4 regions of the Candidatus Brocadia sinica JPN1 genome follow, and region 4 is predicted to be linked to each of the others. Evidence: riboswitches for the same ligand, from Rfam matches in the RefSeq annotation. Region 4 holds a riboswitch; each other region holds the start of a gene.
What was found. Region 4 has a riboswitch for cyclic di-GMP ahead of BROSI_RS02165 (hypothetical protein). Riboswitches for the same ligand answer to the same signal wherever they lie in the genome.
Positions count from the first base shown of each region.

Region 1: it holds a riboswitch for cyclic di-GMP, as region 4 does, so the genes downstream of both, BROSI_RS16790 (alkaline phosphatase family protein) here and BROSI_RS02165 (hypothetical protein) in region 4, are expected to answer to the same signal.
Region 2: it holds a riboswitch for cyclic di-GMP, as region 4 does, so the genes downstream of both, BROSI_RS00125 (hypothetical protein) here and BROSI_RS02165 (hypothetical protein) in region 4, are expected to answer to the same signal.
Region 3: it holds a riboswitch for cyclic di-GMP, as region 4 does, so the genes downstream of both, BROSI_RS01110 (hypothetical protein) here and BROSI_RS02165 (hypothetical protein) in region 4, are expected to answer to the same signal.

Region 1 covers NZ_BAFN01000001.1:3,669,296-3,674,114, reverse strand. Annotated here, with positions in the region: gene BROSI_RS16790 (alkaline phosphatase family protein) at 1-1,695, opposite strand, end outside; cyclic di-GMP riboswitch class I at 1,839-1,946, opposite strand; gene BROSI_RS16785 (shikimate dehydrogenase) at 2,307-3,803, shown strand; gene BROSI_RS16780 (shikimate kinase) at 3,825-4,376, shown strand; gene BROSI_RS16775 (hypothetical protein) at 4,357-4,653, opposite strand; gene BROSI_RS16770 (hypothetical protein) at 4,707-4,819, opposite strand, start outside.
Region 2 covers NZ_BAFN01000001.1:32,321-37,139, forward strand. Annotated here, with positions in the region: gene BROSI_RS00100 (sulfotransferase) at 1-659, opposite strand, end outside; gene BROSI_RS00105 (O-antigen ligase family protein) at 676-2,064, opposite strand; gene BROSI_RS00115 (sulfotransferase family protein) at 2,462-2,788, opposite strand; gene BROSI_RS00120 (sulfotransferase family protein) at 2,842-3,114, opposite strand; gene BROSI_RS00125 (hypothetical protein) at 3,148-3,408, opposite strand; cyclic di-GMP riboswitch class I at 3,665-3,776, opposite strand; gene BROSI_RS00130 (FG-GAP-like repeat-containing protein) at 4,230-4,819, opposite strand, start outside.
Region 3 covers NZ_BAFN01000001.1:243,362-248,180, forward strand. Annotated here, with positions in the region: gene BROSI_RS01090 (PDGLE domain-containing protein) at 1-287, opposite strand, end outside; gene BROSI_RS01095 (energy-coupling factor ABC transporter permease) at 314-949, opposite strand; gene BROSI_RS01100 (DUF2905 domain-containing protein) at 1,451-1,675, shown strand; gene BROSI_RS01105 (hypothetical protein) at 1,884-2,219, opposite strand; gene BROSI_RS01110 (hypothetical protein) at 2,167-2,913, opposite strand; cyclic di-GMP riboswitch class I at 3,063-3,168, opposite strand; gene BROSI_RS01115 (UbiA-like polyprenyltransferase) at 3,455-4,348, opposite strand.
Region 4 covers NZ_BAFN01000001.1:482,319-487,137, reverse strand. Annotated here, with positions in the region: gene BROSI_RS02175 (exosortase/archaeosortase family protein) at 1-774, opposite strand, end outside; gene BROSI_RS02170 (PEP-CTERM sorting domain-containing protein) at 939-1,169, opposite strand; gene BROSI_RS02165 (hypothetical protein) at 1,212-1,781, opposite strand; cyclic di-GMP riboswitch class I at 1,963-2,058, opposite strand; gene BROSI_RS02160 (alpha/beta hydrolase) at 2,455-3,141, opposite strand; gene BROSI_RS02155 (hypothetical protein) at 3,276-4,067, opposite strand; gene BROSI_RS02150 (multiheme c-type cytochrome) at 4,219-4,819, opposite strand, start outside.

The DNA of each region.
Region 1 (4,819 bases), 3.2 Mb from region 4:
CCCACCCCAGGCAAGCATGGGCAAGTATGAGTAACCGGCATCATTCGTTAAACGGTTCAGGTCTTTCCACGTTGTACCGGAGTTCATGGTGCGCATAAAAAAGACCTCCCAATTATAATAGTTGGGCTTATTCGGGGTCGGCGCCAGATCAATCCACACCATCGAGGCCTCTTTTGGCCCTTCCATGGTTATAGGACTATATTGAATGGGTGAGAAGTTATCCTGCTTAACCATGATTTCAACCCAGTTTCTCCCTCCATCTGCTGATCGGAAACTGGTAATCCTCCTGTTCTGGCCAGAACCTCTCTTATAACGGACGGTGATAATGAGTTCACCGAGTTCATTGGAGATAATTTCGGGTTCTCCTACTATTTCCATTGAAAGAGGGTCGGCAGACTCAAACGTACTGGTTGCAATGAGTTGTTCATTTTCCCAGGTCGATCCATAATCCGGACTTTTCCGGTAATATACCGACCATGTATCGTGAATCCCGTCCAGGGCACGTCCGTCTAGCCAGACAACATGAAGGCCGTCTTTATTGGCAGTCACGGCAGGGAAAAAAGCCCAGCGTGCCTTCTGTGAATCAACCGGTATGGGATTGCTAAAGAACATATCTGCCGAATCTTTCTTCATGAGAAAGACATGTTCATTCCCCGTATCGGTCGGATCATTCTGCGACCAAACAACAAACACCTTCCCATTAAAAATTTTCACCCGTGGATTCCGGCAGTAAACATGAATTTTCGGGTCAGGATTCTGAGAAAAGATGCCGGTCATTATCTGCCCGCGGGCAAACGGAGTGGGAAAGCCAAGGAATTCTCCAACCGTTGGAGCGATATCTCTCAGATAACGTCTCTCAGGGATTTCCAGTCCTGCCGGAGTATCAGGGCCTATGCCCAAAAACAGAACATGACGGCATCCGTGACACATCCCGGCATGCTCCTGAAATCCTCCATATTCATCGTCATGACGGCCATGATCTGATGTAACAATCATGGTTGTCTTATTTGCATAAAACGCATCCCCCTGTATTAACTGCGTCCAAATCTGATAGACCAATTCATCCGCCTTTTTAATTGCCCCGGTGTATGTAACCCAGTCACCGGTGTGTCCGGCTTCGTCAACGTCCCGAAGGTTTACCACTACGAGGTTGGAATGATGCGCCTCTAACTTTGTTTTTAACAGCGCATAGGTGTCAGTATCGTTCCCGCCCTCAAACAATAAACTTGCATAATTAGGGCCATAGGTGGGTTCCAGAGACCAGTCCAGTTGTATATTATTTTTTTTCCCTGTTACAACCAAACAACTCGCCTTCGGTTTACCGGTATGGTACCGAAAATACTCAAAGATGGTTGGCGCTTCGGGACGTACATCGTAAATACCGCCTGATACGACATTGGCAAGATTAGGAGCAACATGCCACTGACCAGTAACAATTGCCATATGGCCGGGGGTTGTAAAAGTGGTTAAATAATCATTGTAGAATTCTGTATATATTGTACCCTGAGGCCGGAGATCATTCCAAATGTGAGGTATGAGATCGTGATCGGCATCTTCAAATGCCTCATTATTCCTCAAACCATCAATAACAACCACAAAAACGTTTTCTGTTGTATAAGCCAGAAGCGGTAAGGAAAATAAAATTACTGCAAAAAAAGTTACTATAGTTATAGCCCTTTGTATTTGCTTTTCCATTTTTCTTTGCTCCTTTCCATGTGAGATTGTGGTTTTCATTGTGCTGATAATGATCCTGAATGTTTTTTTCCGTTGCACATGTATTTACTGCAACAATGACCTAAAACAAAAAAGCCTTACTGCAAAGATTTTTCGTAAACATCTTCGGCAGTAAGGCTGTCTTTATAAACTAATCTCTGGGATAAATGCTTATTTACTAAAGACCCACTACTTTGCGTCCCCTGATCACTCAGGGTTTACCTTTTTCGTGATATCTTCCACTTTGTTGGGTATTTTTACCTGATCAAATGGAAATCGTTTTACTCTATTCAAAATTATTTGTCAAGTCAAAAAATAAATTTATCAAGACGTGAATGAGTCGGATTACCTTTTCAGGGCAATACATGACCGACAATAAATATCGCAAAATTTCTGCTAAGAAATTAATACACACGAGTACATGGAACATTTATTGAAATTTACATTTTGATTTTTCGTTTTTGCATTTATAATAAATTGTATAATTCTTGGCAAAAGAACTGTCTTGGTACACCAAAGAGGCAAAAGTAAACTTCCCTGAAATTCAATAGTTTCTATTACATTTTATTTCTTATCCACTTGCTCGGGAAAAAATGATTTGCATACCCATCATTGCAAACAACCTTGATGATGTTCTCCGGGATATGGAAGATGCATCAAAGTTTGCGGACATTGTCGAATTACGTCTTGACTACATAAAAAATCCAGATCTGAAGCGGATATTGGAAAGGCGAGTTAAGCCTGTGATTGTTACGAACAGACCCGTCAGAGAAGGTGGCAAGTTCGGCGGAAGCGAAGAAGAGAGGATTGCGCTTCTAAAACTCGCTATCCAGTTACAAGCTGATTTCGTCGATGTTGAACATGACAGCATTCAAAATATGCGTGGGGACACGGAGCGCCGTGTCCCTGCGAGTAAAACGAAACTCATTGTTTCCTACCATAATTTTCGTGAAACACCCGATGACCTGACCGTTACTTATCAAAAACTGAGCCGGTATGGCGCTGATATTATAAAAATAGTTACTTATGCAAACACTATTACAGATAACATCAAAATATATCGCTTACTCCAGCAAGCACAGACACCATTAATTTCATTCTGTATGGGCGACTATGGCATCATTAGCCGCATCTTGTATAAAAGATTTGGCAGCTATCTGACTTTTGCGTCTCTCCAGAAGGGAAAGGAATCCGCCCCAGGGCAGATCAGCATTCACGAACTTTTACATGTCTATCAGGCACAAATACAAAATAAACAAACGGCAATCTACGGATTAATTGGAAACCCCGTCTCTCACAGCATTAGTCCAGTTATCCATAATACACTCTTTAAGGAAATGAATTTGAATAATATTTACGTTCCTTTTAAGGTAGACAAAATCGATGACTTTATCAGAGCGTTTAGGGAACTGGATGTAAAAGGGTATAGCGTAACAATTCCGCATAAAGAATCCGCAATAAATCATCTGGACGCAGTAGACCCTATGGCAAAGAAGATCGGTGCAGTAAACACCATCGTAAACAAGGACGGCAAACTGGTTGGTTATAATACAGATTGTAAGGCAGCCATTCAAGCATTGGGGGACACTGATCATGCATCCGGAATGGGCGAAAAGCACGAGCATCTAAAAGGAAAACACGTTACCTTGTTAGGCGCCGGTGGCGCCGCCCGGGCGATCGCTTTTGGATTACAGGAATGTGGCGCACAAGTATCCCTGGTAAACAGGAATTATGAGCGGGCACAGTCACTCGCCAGAGATGTTGGCTGTCTATCCATAAAACCCGATGATCTGCCTTCCATGCAAACAGACATCCTGATTAATGCCACGCCTGTGGGCATGTTTCCCGCAGTCAATGAAACCCCGATTGATAAAGATCAACTAAAACCCAACATGGTCGTTTTTGATACTATTTACAACCCGATAGAAACAAGATTGTTGCGTGAAGCCAAATCTCGGGGTTGTACAATTATTGGTGGTTTGCCAATGTTTGTAAACCAGGCAGCGGCACAGTTTGAGTTGTGGACAGGAATAAAACCACCACTCAAATTAATCAGAGAAATTGCCTATAAAAAATTAGTTGGAGAGTGACAAAGATCACTTGTATCAGAATTGAATATTATCTTAATCGGTTTTCGCGGTACCGGCAAAACAACCGTAGGCAAAATACTCGCTCAACGGATGGGCAAAGAATTTATCGATGCCGATGAGTACCTGGAACAGAAAGAAGGAAAGACCATTAAAAACATTTTTGCAGTTGGTGGAGAAAAATTATTTCGGGAAATCGAGGCGCAAATCATTTCGGAGTTATGTATTCTCGACAACAAGGTCATTGCCACGGGCGGAGGTGCAATCCTGAGGGAGGAGAATGTAAGGAAACTCAGGAAAAACGGGATCATAATCTATCTGGATGCTGACGTGGATACCATCTACAAAAGAATCCACGAAGATACACAAACACAGCAGAGAAGACCAAGCCTTACGAATCGTGGCGCATATGAGGAAATTGAATACCTTTTAGCATACAGGAGGCCACTGTATGACAGGATAGCAGATTTTGTGGTAAACACTGCCGGCCTGTCAAAAAATGAAGCTGCAAAGAAAATAATAGCCTTTATTAATAATCACGTATTGGATTTGAAAACTACAGCCTGGAATTGTTAATCTCCCGCACCATTTTAGATATTAATTTTTCATACGATTGGAGGAGCTTTTCCTGCTCTTTTTTTTCGAAGGATTTTATGGGTTTGCCTTCTATTTCTTCCGCCATGTCGTCAACTTTTTTTGCAAGTGAAAAAGCTGACTTTACTTCCTCAACGGACTTTGCCTGAACATCTGGTTTTACTCTTTCTTTTTGGGTTTTTTTTGCAGAAGATTTTTGACTAGATACAGATCTCTTTGAAGATTGGCCCTCAGCAGTGGTATTTTTTCCTTCGCTCATAATTTCTACTCCTCATAATATAAACAAGACACCCTTAGTGAAATAATTATTTCTTAATACATTTCATCTTCTTCTAAAGAATCTTGTATCTGTTCTGCTATATCTAATACCTCTTCATTGGTGTCTTCAATCTCACCAATATCATTTTCCATCGCCTCAAAACCGG
Region 2 (4,819 bases), 450 kb from region 4:
TTATTCTTGTCACCCACCGATACATTATGTTTCAGGCTAGTTTCAATATTGAAAGAGCTATCCACACCAAGGAACTCCAGTAAATCATGAACAAGCTGTTTAGAATTCACCTCTAAATTTTCAAAAAGATATACTCTCACCTGGTCAAAAGTATCTTTATAAGACTTTATCTGATTATAGTAAAAACCATAATCAATATAGTTATAATATTTTGATAATTGCCTTGATTTCCATTTTTCGATTACCTCTTCAAAAGGAAAATTAAGCAAACCACCCGCTCTGTCATTCAAATAATGAGAAAAGGCCCTCTCTGCAGGATCACGAATAATTATGATAATTTTTAATTCTTTCCAATGGGGATGATATTTTTTTATATTTTTTATGGTTTCCTCATAGAGATATAAATAGACCGTTGAAGCTTCTCCTGCTATCCGTGAATCTCCTGCATCTTTAAATAAATCCAGATATTTATGAAAATCACTTACTATATTTATCCGGTTAAAAATATCTTCGTCCTTTTCCTTTGCCTCCGCAAAGGAGAAAAAACACGGCTCTTTATTCTTTGACATAAATATCTGAGGATGCTGTTGTAAGTAGGAATAAAGGGAAGTCGTACCGCTCTTTGCTGCGCCAACTACCAGAAAGTCTGGCAAGCTCATTCCTCCCCCCGAGGCTTTAACGTACATTAGCATTTGCCTCGAATTTTGGGTTTTGCGCATCGGAGCTGATCCTATTTTTTTCATCCAGGATATTAGCGGCAATTACAAGACCGGCAAAAGCCGAAAAATAGTACTGAAAATTAATCTTCCATAGCATATGGGTGAAAAAGCATATAATTACATAAGCAAAAAGAACGGAGATAAAAACTACGGAAAGACATTTAAAATAGAACTGCTTTGTATAACGGAACAATTTAAAAGATTCCCGAAACAACGTAAAGAGATACAACAAATAAACAGATAAGCCGCAGATCCCCGTAGTCATTAGTAAGGTTAAATAATTGTTGTGTTCTTCTACAGAGTCTTTCGTACGCAAATTTGCTATTGCAGATTGAATATCAAAACCATTGCCAAGCAGCTTCTCCATTATGGTGCTATTGTTAAGAAAATAATGAAGATTCGATTGCCATATGCCCACCCTGGCGCTTAATAAATCGGGATCGAGATTAAAAAAATTTCCCGTTTTTAAAATTACATATATATCGCTAAACCGGTCCCGAACGGTAGGGTTAAAAACCGCCATGAAGATAATCAAACAAAGAACAGGCGCCGTAATCTTAAAATTCTTTCTAACCAGATTCCATACAAGAAGCAGAACAGCTATCCCTATCCACACATTTCTGGTATAGGTTTTATATATTGAAAAAAGCAGCAGCGCCATAAAAACAAACCAGAATATTTTCCTGGAACTTCTTGCAGATATTGAATAGAAAAAAAGACAAACGGGAAAGACTGACAATAAATAATAAGAAATGAGATTAGCATAAGAACCAAAGGTACCATAACGAATATACCCCCCCATCATATAATAAGTTCCCTGCATGTAATTCTTTATGAAGAGGGCATACGGTATCAAAAAGGCTATAAAAATACTCCAGCATATTGTATCTATCCTCTTTCTATAAGTTTTATCTCCCCCGCGAAGAACCACTAAAATAGTTATATTAAGGATCAAAAATCCTTGAAGCAACTTAAGCCAGTATCCGAAACCCGTTATGAAGTCCTGGGTAAAAAATATCGGAACAATACTTAAACCCATGAAGACGCCATAGACCTTGTTTACACTTAAACGGAAGATATTATAACCGGAGAAAAGAAAATAACATAAAGAAAGCGCTGCGACTGAAACTCCCATATATTGCGTTATTCTAATATCTCCAGCTGCTTCAACATCATAAAAGACATCAACAATACTTCTGCTTGCCAAAAGAAAATAAAAGGCATACTCTATCTTAGTAAAAAAAATAAGCAGAAAGACCATGGCGCCCAGTATGGCAAAGGCTTTGAAATCGTGCTGTAAAATCATGAGGCCGAAAAAACAGGATATCAGCCCTGCAAAAAACATGTTGAGAGATTTTTCATTAATCGCGCTTTTTATTAGCATATGAGGATATATACAAGGATAATTATTGAATGAATCAGTTGTCATCCATTTTACGAACGGCGCTTCCCAAGATTCTCTTTACTTGCATTATACGAATTAGCCGTTGTGGTAAACCAATGAGTAAACTCATCATCATAAATAAAATATCAGATACGTTTAGAACATTATATTCAATTTCATAGTTGTATTTCTTCAGATAATGCCCTGCCAACATATTAAAAATCTTGACTTCTCGGGGAAGCAGATTCTTTTTCCATTTATTCGTATTTTCCTTGTTCAGTGGTTTGAATATTAACTCTGAATGATGTGGTATCGTATGTTTGTGACTAGTCTTATAAAAATCCAGCAGTGGGATCCTCTAGAGTCGACCTATCCCTATTACAGAACAAATGGATTTTATTGTATTCTCAGGATTTTCCAACAAATCTTCATAGCGAATGGTTATTTTATTTTCTTCGGGTATTTTCTTAAAAGATTTTTCAATTCTGAATAGTTTATACCTCCAATCCAGGGCAGCAGCGGCAACATTATCATTGAAGGAATTCATTTTCCGCCAGCTATCAAACACATCTCTTCCATCACGCACGATGTGTATAAACTTAGCATCAGGAAACAACGTTTGTAAAATATCTATTTTCCGGAAAAAAGAGGGTGTCTTGTTACCCCAAATACTTTTTTCCTTCACTCCGGCAATATGCAGAGAATATCCTGTCTATAAGCTCCCTTAGTGTTAATTTTTCATGGTGAGAGAATTGTGAGAAAAAAATCGTTATAATGACCATCAACATATGTCGATTGAAAGTCGGATTTTGATGAAAGAAAATTGCCAAAAGACCTTAAAGCGCTACCGGAGATAGAGCGTTTAAGATATTTCTTTCGTAAAAATGGCATTAAAAAAAAAGATTCTCTCGGTATGGCAATCTGAGAATGGGTATTTAAGATCAGGCGAAGCAACGTGGTACCAGACCTCTGGGTACCTACGATAAAAAATTGTTTTTTTACTGAATTCATACGACTTCTTTTCCGGCCGCAATAACCCCTTGTTTATAAAAGTTTTATATAAGTCTCTCCGTGCGGACGGAATGATGTCTCCTTTACCTGCAGCGGTTGCTTGGTTGCATTATCCGCCAGCATCTCTTCCATCGTTCTCGATTTTGCAGCCTCTAGCTGATGAGTTTGTTTTTGCATTTCTATTTTATTTTCTTCCACAAGCCTTGGAGCAGCAGCATTTGCTCCAACGTGAATAAGTGCAGGCAATAACAAAGTAGCTTGCGATAGTAACAGTAACCTACATATTTTACGCATATTCTCCTCCTTCTCTTCTTTAAATTAAAAAACAAAAGTACGCTCCAAAATTACTATTTACAAATTGATTTTTTTTGATGCACCCCCCCTTTCTTAAGTTAAACATGGACAAACAAAGTTTGTCGTTCGATTGAGCGCTTACGACAAAGTCCATGCTACCCTGTAACCCGCTCAAATAAAATGAGAATTCTTATACAATTAAATTTTAAAATGCCAAAAAAAAAGGCCTTACTGCAAAGATATTCTAAGATACATCTTCGGCAGTAAGGCTGTCTCATGAGCGGTTTAAATTGTTTAAACTGCTTAAATGGCTGACGAGATCCTTTACTTTGCGCCCCCTGATCACTCAGGGTTTGCCTTTTTCGGGACGGTATTTTTCGTACGAATCCTAATTTTTTGTTAAATTATGTCAACAATAATTCTATCCATAGATCAGGTTAAAAAAACTTGTAAAAAATGACTTAGAAGGCATCAACCAAGCATACTTTTAATTGTCAAAAAGAATGCCACAAACAAGACCAAAATGTTTATCGTGTAATATTTATCATAAACCATTTGGATGCAGTCTATTATAAGATACCATAAAGCAGAATCGTCCGTTGCTAAGGCAAAGGAAAAGTGTGACATGGCACACAAGTGTGACGTCGCACTTATGTGCCATGTCACACAAAACCCTTTTTTATTTGTTCATCGATATAAACTTCACCAGCTTCAATTGAACTGCCTATTTGAAATTGTTTTGAATTTCTGATTTCATGCCTTGGTGTTAACGGTTTTCTATGAATAAAACTTACAAAAAAGTTTTTAAAGGTAACACTCTACTACAGGGCATTATACAAATCCTGCACTTCCTGGTCGGTCAAGGCACGTTTGTAAATTCTAACATCATCAATCGTACCATTAAAATAACCATTAAACCCTGTATGCCCTATTCTCATGTTGGAATACAATGTCAATGGCACAACCGTATTCCCCGCCGGATGGGTTCGAGTATTGGCCAGCTGCCCATTTACATAGAGCATCTGTTTCCCTGTAGCCTTGTTGTAAGTGCCAACTACATGATACCAACCACCAACCGAATTGACCAAATCCTTTATAGCAGTTTTCTGTGTCTTATTTCCACTTCCATCCTGTGTCACGAGGATAAATTGAAGTGTATCAGGTGCGGTTTTATAAAATCGCACATCAAAACCCTCTCGAAGTTGCAAACTTGGATTCCATCCATATCCACCAAATATGGCATCAACACCCGTTGCATCATTTGCATTTTTATAGAACCATGCAGCAATGGAAATCTCTTCATGATTCATACGGGAAATTGATACGTAATCGTTGATTCCATCAAAGCTTAATCCATTTCCACTCTTCCCGGTCGTCCATGCGGCTCCGTTCACAGCGCCATCATTACCGT
Region 3 (4,819 bases), 240 kb from region 4:
ATGTATCCAACAAAAACCGTTACTCCGAATACAATAAATACCCCGATAATGCCGGCATACTGTCTGTTGAATCTCTGTTTTGCGGCTGGCATTGTGTAATCAGGCATAGGAGCCTTCAGTATGGGCTTGAAATCATCTTTTTTTAAAAATCCCATGGTCTCTTCCGACACTTTTTCAAGCCCATCGGGCATCTCCGAAACAAACGGAATAATAAGGAATATCAGTCCGACGATGAAGGATAAACCAAAGATGAGAAACAACACGATATTTTTTTTGGATAGATTCATAAAAACTTGCAGTTCTCCTTTATATGCTATAATTTTGGCAATTGCAATAGATCCGGTCTTACCTTCGAAAGCAGGTTTAACGCAGCAACGGTAATAAGTCCTTCTCCAATACCAATCATGGCATGAATACCTGCCATGGCCGGCGCAACGATCTTCAGAGGCATCGTGCCGGAAATGCTTACTTCAATGGCACAGCAGACTGCCGACAGGACAAGAGAGCACCATGCCGCCGTAAAACCGCCGATAAAAATACCTTTTTTGCCCTGAACAAAAAACTGAACAATGCCATGGATGTAGTATCCGAAAAATCCCCCCACAATGCCCATATTGAATATATTCGCCCCCAAAGCAGTGAGCCCCCCGTCCTGAAAGACGAGACACTGGGTGGTAAGCACCGTAGTCATGATAAGTACAGATGCCCATGGACCAAGCAGAATGGCGGTCAGGGTAGCGCCCATGAAATGACCGCTCGTCCCGCCGCCTACGGGAAAGTTGAACATTTGAGCTGCAAAGACAAAGGCCGCCATGACACCCAATAAGGGGATGTGTTTCTCCGAAATTCTCTGATTTGCCTTCCGGACAGCGATACCAATAAATAAACAAGAAATACCGCCCATCCCAATCCACGTCTTCGTGTCCAGAAATCCGTCAGGGATATGCATTCAATCGTCTTTCCTAAGACTCAACTTATCCTATAATTTGTTTCTGAATGTATATAGCAAAATGGAACAATAGTTACACCTAAATTCTGCAAATGATTTTCGCATAGCGAAAATCATTTGCAGAATTTAGATACTGTAAAACGGATTCTACTGCGGATTAGATTTGCATGCAAGGAATATGTTTGTTTAAATTATTGGTGGAGATAATTAAGCCGATTTTTGGGTGGCATGGACCTCATCGTGAGCGTTCAGTCGAACGATAAACTCAGTTTGTCCGTGCTTGACTTGATATAAGGAATTTCAAACAAATATTTCCTCCCCCTGTCCCTCTCTAGAAGGGGATAAAGGGGAGGTTTTCCCTCACGGAGGGGGACAACCAATTGTCCCCCGCTGGCGGGGATGAAGGGGGTTGACACCTCTCATGAAATTTCGTATTTATCAGTCGCTGAAGACCGAATTTAATATCCTATTGAGAAAGTTAAGAAACTGGAGGTACGCGTTATGGGTGAATTGAGCACATTCGGCAAGATTTTCATAGGCCTGGGCATTATTATGATTATCGTAGGTGGGCTGTTTGTAATCGGGGGTAAGATCCCCTTTATAGGCAGACTTCCTGGCGACATTGCCATCCAAAAGAAAAACTTTAGTTTCTACTTTCCCATCACCACCTGCATCATCATCAGTATCATCTTTTCCCTGATCATGTGGTTATTGAGCAGAAGATAAAACAGACGAGGAGTTAGAATTCAGACTGCAAAAAGGAGAATAAATACATACAGTTAAATTGGTCCTTCATTTTTTGGAATTTCCGGCTATATAAACCTTTCCATAAGCTTTCCCCTCCCCTGGTATTGATGTATCAGGGGAGGGGGTTGAACTTTAACCAAACCTCTCTGCATGTTTTGGCCTTTGTAATTGGACACTGCATCAGTTCTCATGGAGTATAGTGTCCACCGGTGCTGAGATTATTATTAGAGCCATCAGTCCTAGTACCCCCACACACAATCATCTGCGTGCCCGTCCACACCGCAGTGTGCCAGTATCGGGCAGTGGGGGCTGCCCCCGTAGGCATTGCAGACCAGGTGTTGAGCGCATAGGGTAGGGGGGGCTCCTGCTGCAATTTCAGGAAACGACAGGTAAATGCCTCACCTTCCACCTCAGGGGCAAACCGCTCACCCATCCGTACCCACCACTCATCAAACCCTTTCTTTTTCCACTCAACAACGGCTACCTTTACTCGATCTGACCCTTTCCTCAATACCTCCATCACATAAAACCTCTCCCCATACTCCTGTAATGCGCTTACACGACGCAACGGTATATCCTGTTCCTCCCCTCCAAAAAGCCTCAGCCAACTTTCCAATCGCCTCCTGCCACTCATCCTCTGACAGTTCCAGGACGTCTCCACTCCTGTTCTCCGTTGCCTCTTCTCCTAGATTTGTCCCTTTCCTCCATTCCACCTCACGGCATTCCCCTCCCATCCCCTTCATGTCCTCTATTCGTGTATTAAGCCTTTCCATTAACAAGGGTCTTGCCAGACACTCTGCTATCAACTGTAGATCATTACCTAGCGCCGACCATAGTTCACGTAATATCTCAGGGTTCCGGGTTGTCTCTGCCATTCGCTCCATTTCCGCCTGGAGCTGATACCCATCGACCGGCTGCTTCCAGATAACCTCCAGAGCCTTTGACATCCTCAGCGTCTCCTCCACCTTCTTTCTCAGTTCATCTTCAAATATAACCTCGCTCAGTGGTGGTTTCGGGGAGGTATTTTCCTCAGGCCATATCGTATGTTTCCAGTAGACCTCTTCTATTGACCTCTGGCATGTCACCCTCGCCTCAAAGCTCAATCCCAATGAGTCTGCCTTTACCCATCCGGACCATCCGGCTAAACATAAAACACTTAAAAGTCCTATTTTCCACCACCTGCATACTGCGACTTCCATCCATAAACGATTCATCATTTTCTCCTCTTTTTGTTATCCACAAAAATGACTTCTTTCTTGTCTACATTATCATAAATCTTACCTGATACGAAAATTGATTTCCGTATTCACCTCCCGTACTCAAAAAAAAGCCTTACTGCAAAAGACGATCTTTGGAAAAAAACGTCTTCGGCAGTAAGGCTATCTTTCTATTTTCCTGCGTTTGCAGGAAAATAGTTTAAAGACCCTTTACTTTGCGCCCCCCTGATCACTCAGGGTTTACCTTTGTCGTAACAATTTAGTAGGAGCAAAACAAACGCCAGAATATAAACACAGAAGTGGACTTTAAATTAATTATTCCATAAAACAATGTTTATTAATAACTTATAACTATAACATGACAGGTATAAATAGCAATCGATTTATCCAAAGAAAATGAAAAAAGTGTGTTGTGACACAGAAGTGTGACGTCACACAAGTGTGCCATGACACATTGATATGATATGCCATTTCCGACGTACCAGACTATTGTTTTTAACTTCCTCGTACCATTTTTACCCCCCCTTCCCTAAATCCAAACTTATCTCACAAAGATATCTAGTAAGGTTATGCCCATCAGGCCGACACTGATAATTCCATTCACGGTAAAAAAGGCTGTATTGATTTTTGATAGATCTTTTGGCCTGACGAGGGAATGTTCATAAATAAGCAAAGCGGCAACGATACATACCCCGATCGTATACAGAATACCTAAATCTGTGTATCGGGATACTGCCAGCAGCACCCCTACCATGAAAAGATGTAATACGGCAGAAAGTATTAGCGCCCCCTTAATGCCTAATTTCTTCGGAAGGGAATATAATCCCGATTTTATGTCATGTTCCACGTCCTGACAGGCATAAATAATATCGAATCCCGCCGTCCACAATACAACGGCAAGACTCAGCAGGAAAGGGGGAGCCGCCAGCGTTCCCTGAATCCCTACCCATGCGCCAAGGGGTGACAGCCCTAATGCAATGCCCAGCACAAAATGAGACAAATGGGTAAACCGCTTTGTGTACGAATACCCGAAGACGACAAGGATGGCCAGCGGAGACATATAAAAGGCCAGCCGATTGAGTAACCATGCACAAATAATGAAAAGAATGACGCACAAGAAGGTGAATATCCATACGTACTTTCTTCCGATTTTCTTCTGCAGTTCGACACGATATGCGGTACGTGGATTGTGAATGTCGTATGAGGTGTCAACCAGCCGGTTGAACGACATGGCGGCGCTCCTTGCTGCTATCAGCGCCGCAAGGATGAGCAGTAATTGTTTCAGTCCTGGCATGCCGCCTGCCGCTAGAAATGCGCTCATCACGGCAAAGGGAAAGGAAAATATGGTATGACTGAATTTGATTAAATCGAATATCGAAGTAATCTTTTTCAGCAGATACGAAAACCCCATTTTGACTTTGTGTGTTTCACTCATAATGCGCTTATCGTAACTTTTAGGGGACGATTACATTTAACACTTTTGGCGGCTTTTTTATAATAAGATAAATCCCACCCCCCTGAATCGTTCGACTGGGCTCACGGGGTAGTCCCCTGCCGGGACGGGACTTTTCTAGTATCCTCTCGAAAGGAGATGTATAAGGGCGTTGCAGAAAGTTAATGCTTCAAGCCCAGCACGGACAAACTCCGTTTGCCCGCGCCCGGTATAGATTATCAAATTGGAGATTATAGGAACAAACGATGTATTAATCAAGGACGTAGTCGGGATGTAATTATGCCTTATGGCCGGCGTATCTGTCAGAGTGGCAGCAATAAGAATTTATTTACCTCAAAAGTGTCATAATGACAACGATAAAATCGTGTTGCCAAGGAAAAAAAAATTTGTACAATTAAAATTAAGTCAAAAATTAAGTGAGTCATAACTAATTACTCTATAAATTAATAGAGA
Region 4 (4,819 bases):
TCCCAGAATGATAAACACGAATATTACAACGCCGCTCATGCTATGAAAAAATCCCTGGCCAGCTTCCTCGCCAAAATAATAGGTGATAAGGCATAAGGTTATAATCCGGATAAGATTGCCCACGAGCGCAAGAGGAATAATGGAAGAGACAAGGACACCTTTTTTGGATATGCTGCCCTTATTTATATATGCATAAATTAAAGCCAAAGAAAACATCGTAACGATAGAACGAAATCCACTACAAGGTTGTCCCATAAACAAATCAGTCTTGCCAATCGTTAATAAAAGCCCTTCCCTTGTGATTGGATAATGAAAAAGTTTTAAGATCGTCTCCGTGGCAACGGAAAGGCCATAACGCATAGGCAGGGTAACGCTATCAATAATTCCGGTGGGAATCGGCGCAAGCAATATCAGATAAAGAATAGGAAAAGATAAGATCTTTGTTACTTTTAATCCGTAAAGATAACTTACCAATCCATACAGAACCGGAAGTAAAGAAAGCGCAGTAAGAAACCGATAGTCCTGCCGCCAACCAAAAGTAAACAGAAAAATTCCCAATAGCAGGATAGAAAGGCCAAAGAAGTTGTTGCCCGGTGTACTCTTTTGAATGGACTCTCTCAGGAGTGCGCGTTTACGCCACACAAGCCAAAAGAATACAGGTATGATAAAATAGGCGTGCGTATAATCAGAAGACTTCCAGCCATGACGATAAAGCACAAAAAAAAGAGGGGTATAAAGTGATGCCGTTAGTATCCAAATGAAATAGTGGATCATCGTAATCTAAATATCCAAAGCCACGGGATGCATATTTGACGGTTTAACGAAGCATTCAAAATCGTAAGAAAGAGTTATACAATTCCTAACAACACTTACTCTCTTCCATGAGAGTGAGTGTGTTGTCAGGTCTGTATGTTACACCAAGTGTTATCGTAAAGTCGCTATTGTACGTTGGCGTCCTGCGAATGTTCATTGAAAACTTTGGAATTCTTTTTACTTCTTAAGCGCCGTAAAGTTACCAAGGTAGCGCCGCCCGCTAGAAAGAGCAGGCAGCTTACAGGTTCTGGCACAGGCACAGGTCTTCCTCCGCCGCCACTCTTTGCAAATACACTGTTTAACGATATCGTAAGCGATATCAATAATGTTAATATTCCAAGAGTCCACTTTTCCATTTTTCTATTCCTCCTCACTTAAAAAGTAATTTTGTAGAAGCTTTATTTTACAATCTGAAATTTACAAGAATCATCTTCCCAATCGTCCTTGCCTGCTATGCTTACCTTTCCAGTAAATGTGTATGAACTACTTACGGTATTAACCGATAACCCAGAGGGATCCAGCTTAAACCACGCAAAGTACCAGTAACCAGGTTTTAAGGTTCCACCATCTATAGGATCCACAAACCCGTCTTCATTGTGAGTAATATGAATTGAACCTGGACCGTCGATAATCCATTTTATATCCGCTGTTGTTGCCTTCGTTACCCGAAAAGCAACATACATGTAAGCGGAATCCTTTTCTAAAACAGGCAAACAAATGGGTAAATCTGCGCCATCAATGGATGATTCCGCATCGCTGGTGAAGGAAGCGTACAAAATAACCTTCTTCCCACTGCTGCTGCCTCCCTGGAAAGTTTTTTTCACCACCTCATCATCATTTGAGATTTTAATGCGACCGATTCCTATCTTCCCGTCATTCTGACCAGCAAGGCATATCTGCCCCACCATAAAAATCATTAATAATAGCGTTAACCCAAATAATCCTTTTTTCATTCTGCCAATTTTCATAATCTCCTTCTCCTCAAAAAATATCTTTAAATTTTTTCTTATACGATGGCATTCCACTTTTGAAATTAATTTCGGTTTCTTCCCTCCTTTCCCAAATAAACGCCGCCCTTTTAAATCATCGTTACTACGGTTAAACTCTATAAACAAAAAAGCCTTACTGTGAAGATATTTTTAAAACACCTTCGGCAGTAAGGCTATCTTATCATTACATCCTTGTAAACTTAAAGACCCTGTTACTTTGCGCCCCCTGATCACTCAGGGTTTACCTTTATCGCTCTGTATTTTAAGTTTACTACTTTACAACTGTGCGGTATATCATCAATGTAGTCGCCTAAATATATACAATAACTATCATTCTTCGTCAAGTAAAAAATAAAATATTTCTAAGATTTCAATCATAAGTTTTGTGAAAAACACAATAATACCCACAAGGCGTTTCTCAAATACAATCAGAGCGGGAAGTGTCTTCATTATTATTTTTACTTTATTCAGGATATTTTAGGACTGTGTTATGTCCGTGTGCCAACATGGATTCCCTTCTGGGAAAGAAACTGTATGGAAATTATCAGAACGATATGGGCAATAGATTAGCTCTTTCATGTTAAACCTCCCAATAGTTCAACTATGTGTACACATGAATGATTGAATTGAATTGAGCGGGTAATTCGCCAATTCATCTGTTGATTTGGAGTTTAAAAAAGGCGCAGACCTTTTGTGAAAGGCCGTCCTCTTGCCCTCTGTAGAAATGATCACTATCTTCTATTAATTCCAAAATTTTTGGGGATGATAGACCTTCAAAACCTCTTAGAGTATCCTCCGCTGTTGCTGCAAAATCATTCCGGCTGTAAATAAATAATTTACTCTTTTTGCATTCCTGTAAAAAATCCAGGGTGTACCGACCAAAAGGCGTTGATAGAGAAGCGAATGCCTTCACGTGTTTGCTTTCTGCGCCCACCCTCATGCCTGCGACGGCGCCGAATGAATATCCTGCCAGAAAAATTTCCTGGGTTACGCCAATTTGTGAAACCAAAAAATGAAGAGCCGCATGGGTATCCGCAACGGCATCAGTATAGTCACCGCCATTGAGGGATGTATCCCAGTATTGGAATCTCTGGGCAACGCCCTTTATATGACATTCACTATTTCCCACGCCCCGGTAGTTAAACCGAAGGGATACAAATCCCATGCTGACTGATACCCGGGCAATGCTCGTAATAACATTGTTATCCATGTCACCACCCAAATTGGGGTGCGGTGCACATAACAGGATTGCCGGGGATGACTGCATATCTTCGTTATATGTCAGGATACCTTCTAACCTCAGTTTATCTGAATGAAAATGTACGCATTCCTCAATCATGATTCAAATGCAACCACTCAGTTTACAGAAAGAGCCTAAAATAAAGAAAAAGGGAAGAGAAGAAGATGATGGGTATGAAAAAATTATTCTTGTATTTTTTCTTCCACATTCTCCACACCCCAATTTCTCTCTCCCTATCGTTCTATTGATCTTAAGAGTGTTTGTGATAATCGGAAATTGTGTATGCCATACGATTGAATCAGTCTTACAGAGTCTTGCATAGTTAAATTATTTCTACAAAATTGCTTGATTTTGCTATCGAGCGCTTCTTTCCATGCATCATACAATAACCCATAATCCTGATTATGGCATTCGATACAATATTCCCGGACAGATTTGAATGAATATCCGCCTGATTCCGGCTTATGGCAATCTGTACATGACACTGCCTGAGACATCCAATCCGGTATCTTTATGCCGATGATTTGAATATCTCCATTTATGTAATCATTCACATCGGCATGGCAACGTAAACAATCAATTTTACCTGAAAATCCTTTATCTTCCCTGTATTCCTCTGAATTTTTTTTTATAAGGGGTCGGTTAATCGAGAAATCTGATACATGTTCCTTATCCTGCGCGTATAAAGGATTCGAGATTGCTTTGGTGTCTCTTTTGTGATGACAGACCCAACAGTCACTGTTCTGTATAATAAGACCACCGTGTGTTTTTGTATGAACGGCATCATTATTGTGGCACTGACTGCACTCCAATCCCTGATTGGGGGAGTGCGTCTTATGTTGGAATACCTTCCCCTGATACGCCGTGTGATAGGCCATGTAATTCACATGACATCTGTCAGTGCAGGAACCGGTAAGAAAGGGGGGGGTATTTGGTTTTATTGCATAAATATCATCTCCCCATACTAATGGTTGTAATAAAATAATACCAGTATAAAAAATCAATCGTAAATATGTTTTAATCATAGTAGTTACTTCGCGATATTCTTTAAATTCAGGATACTATAACCAATTCCTCTCAAATCCCTTTTCGTGGCAATTTTTACAGACCCCGGATTCAATGTTTGCATCCTGATGGCAATCCTTTTGTTTAACTTTTTCGGCTTCAGCAAACTATTTAAAGTTTATGGATCGTTTCTGACAATAAAATATTTCTGTCTTTATGAAAGGATGTTCGGATCACGGTAGCTTTAATTACAGATGAATTCTCATTCCAGCCAAAGCAAAAGGGAATGCATTTTTTCCCCTTGTACGGTAAAGCCGTTTTCAATTCGATAAACAGGCTTTCTTTTTTTAAATCTATAATCTGGCCCGTTTTATCCAACAGTTCGGTCGTTACAATAACTTCCCTGTATCCATAATCCCCGGTGGGTACGCTGTGAGGAATGTCTGTATTTTCTAATTCCAATACACCTTTAATCTTTCCTTCCGAACGGGTTACTTGTATAAAGGATAATTTTAACAGATTCTCATTTCCATGAAACATGGCCAGAGATGAGAAAAGGTGCTGTTTCCCATCTCTTTTAGGATAGATTTTCTGCCAGGGGTCATCCTGAATAAGCTTTCGCTTTATTGCAGGCATATGGCAGTCCTGGCAGGTTTTCCTCCCCTCTGCTGTATCTGATTTCTGCCATGCCAGAAACGTACTTATATGACATTTACCACAGAGCTCACTTGTCCTGAAAAATGGATTCTTTTCTGCAATGGGGTGCGGTCCG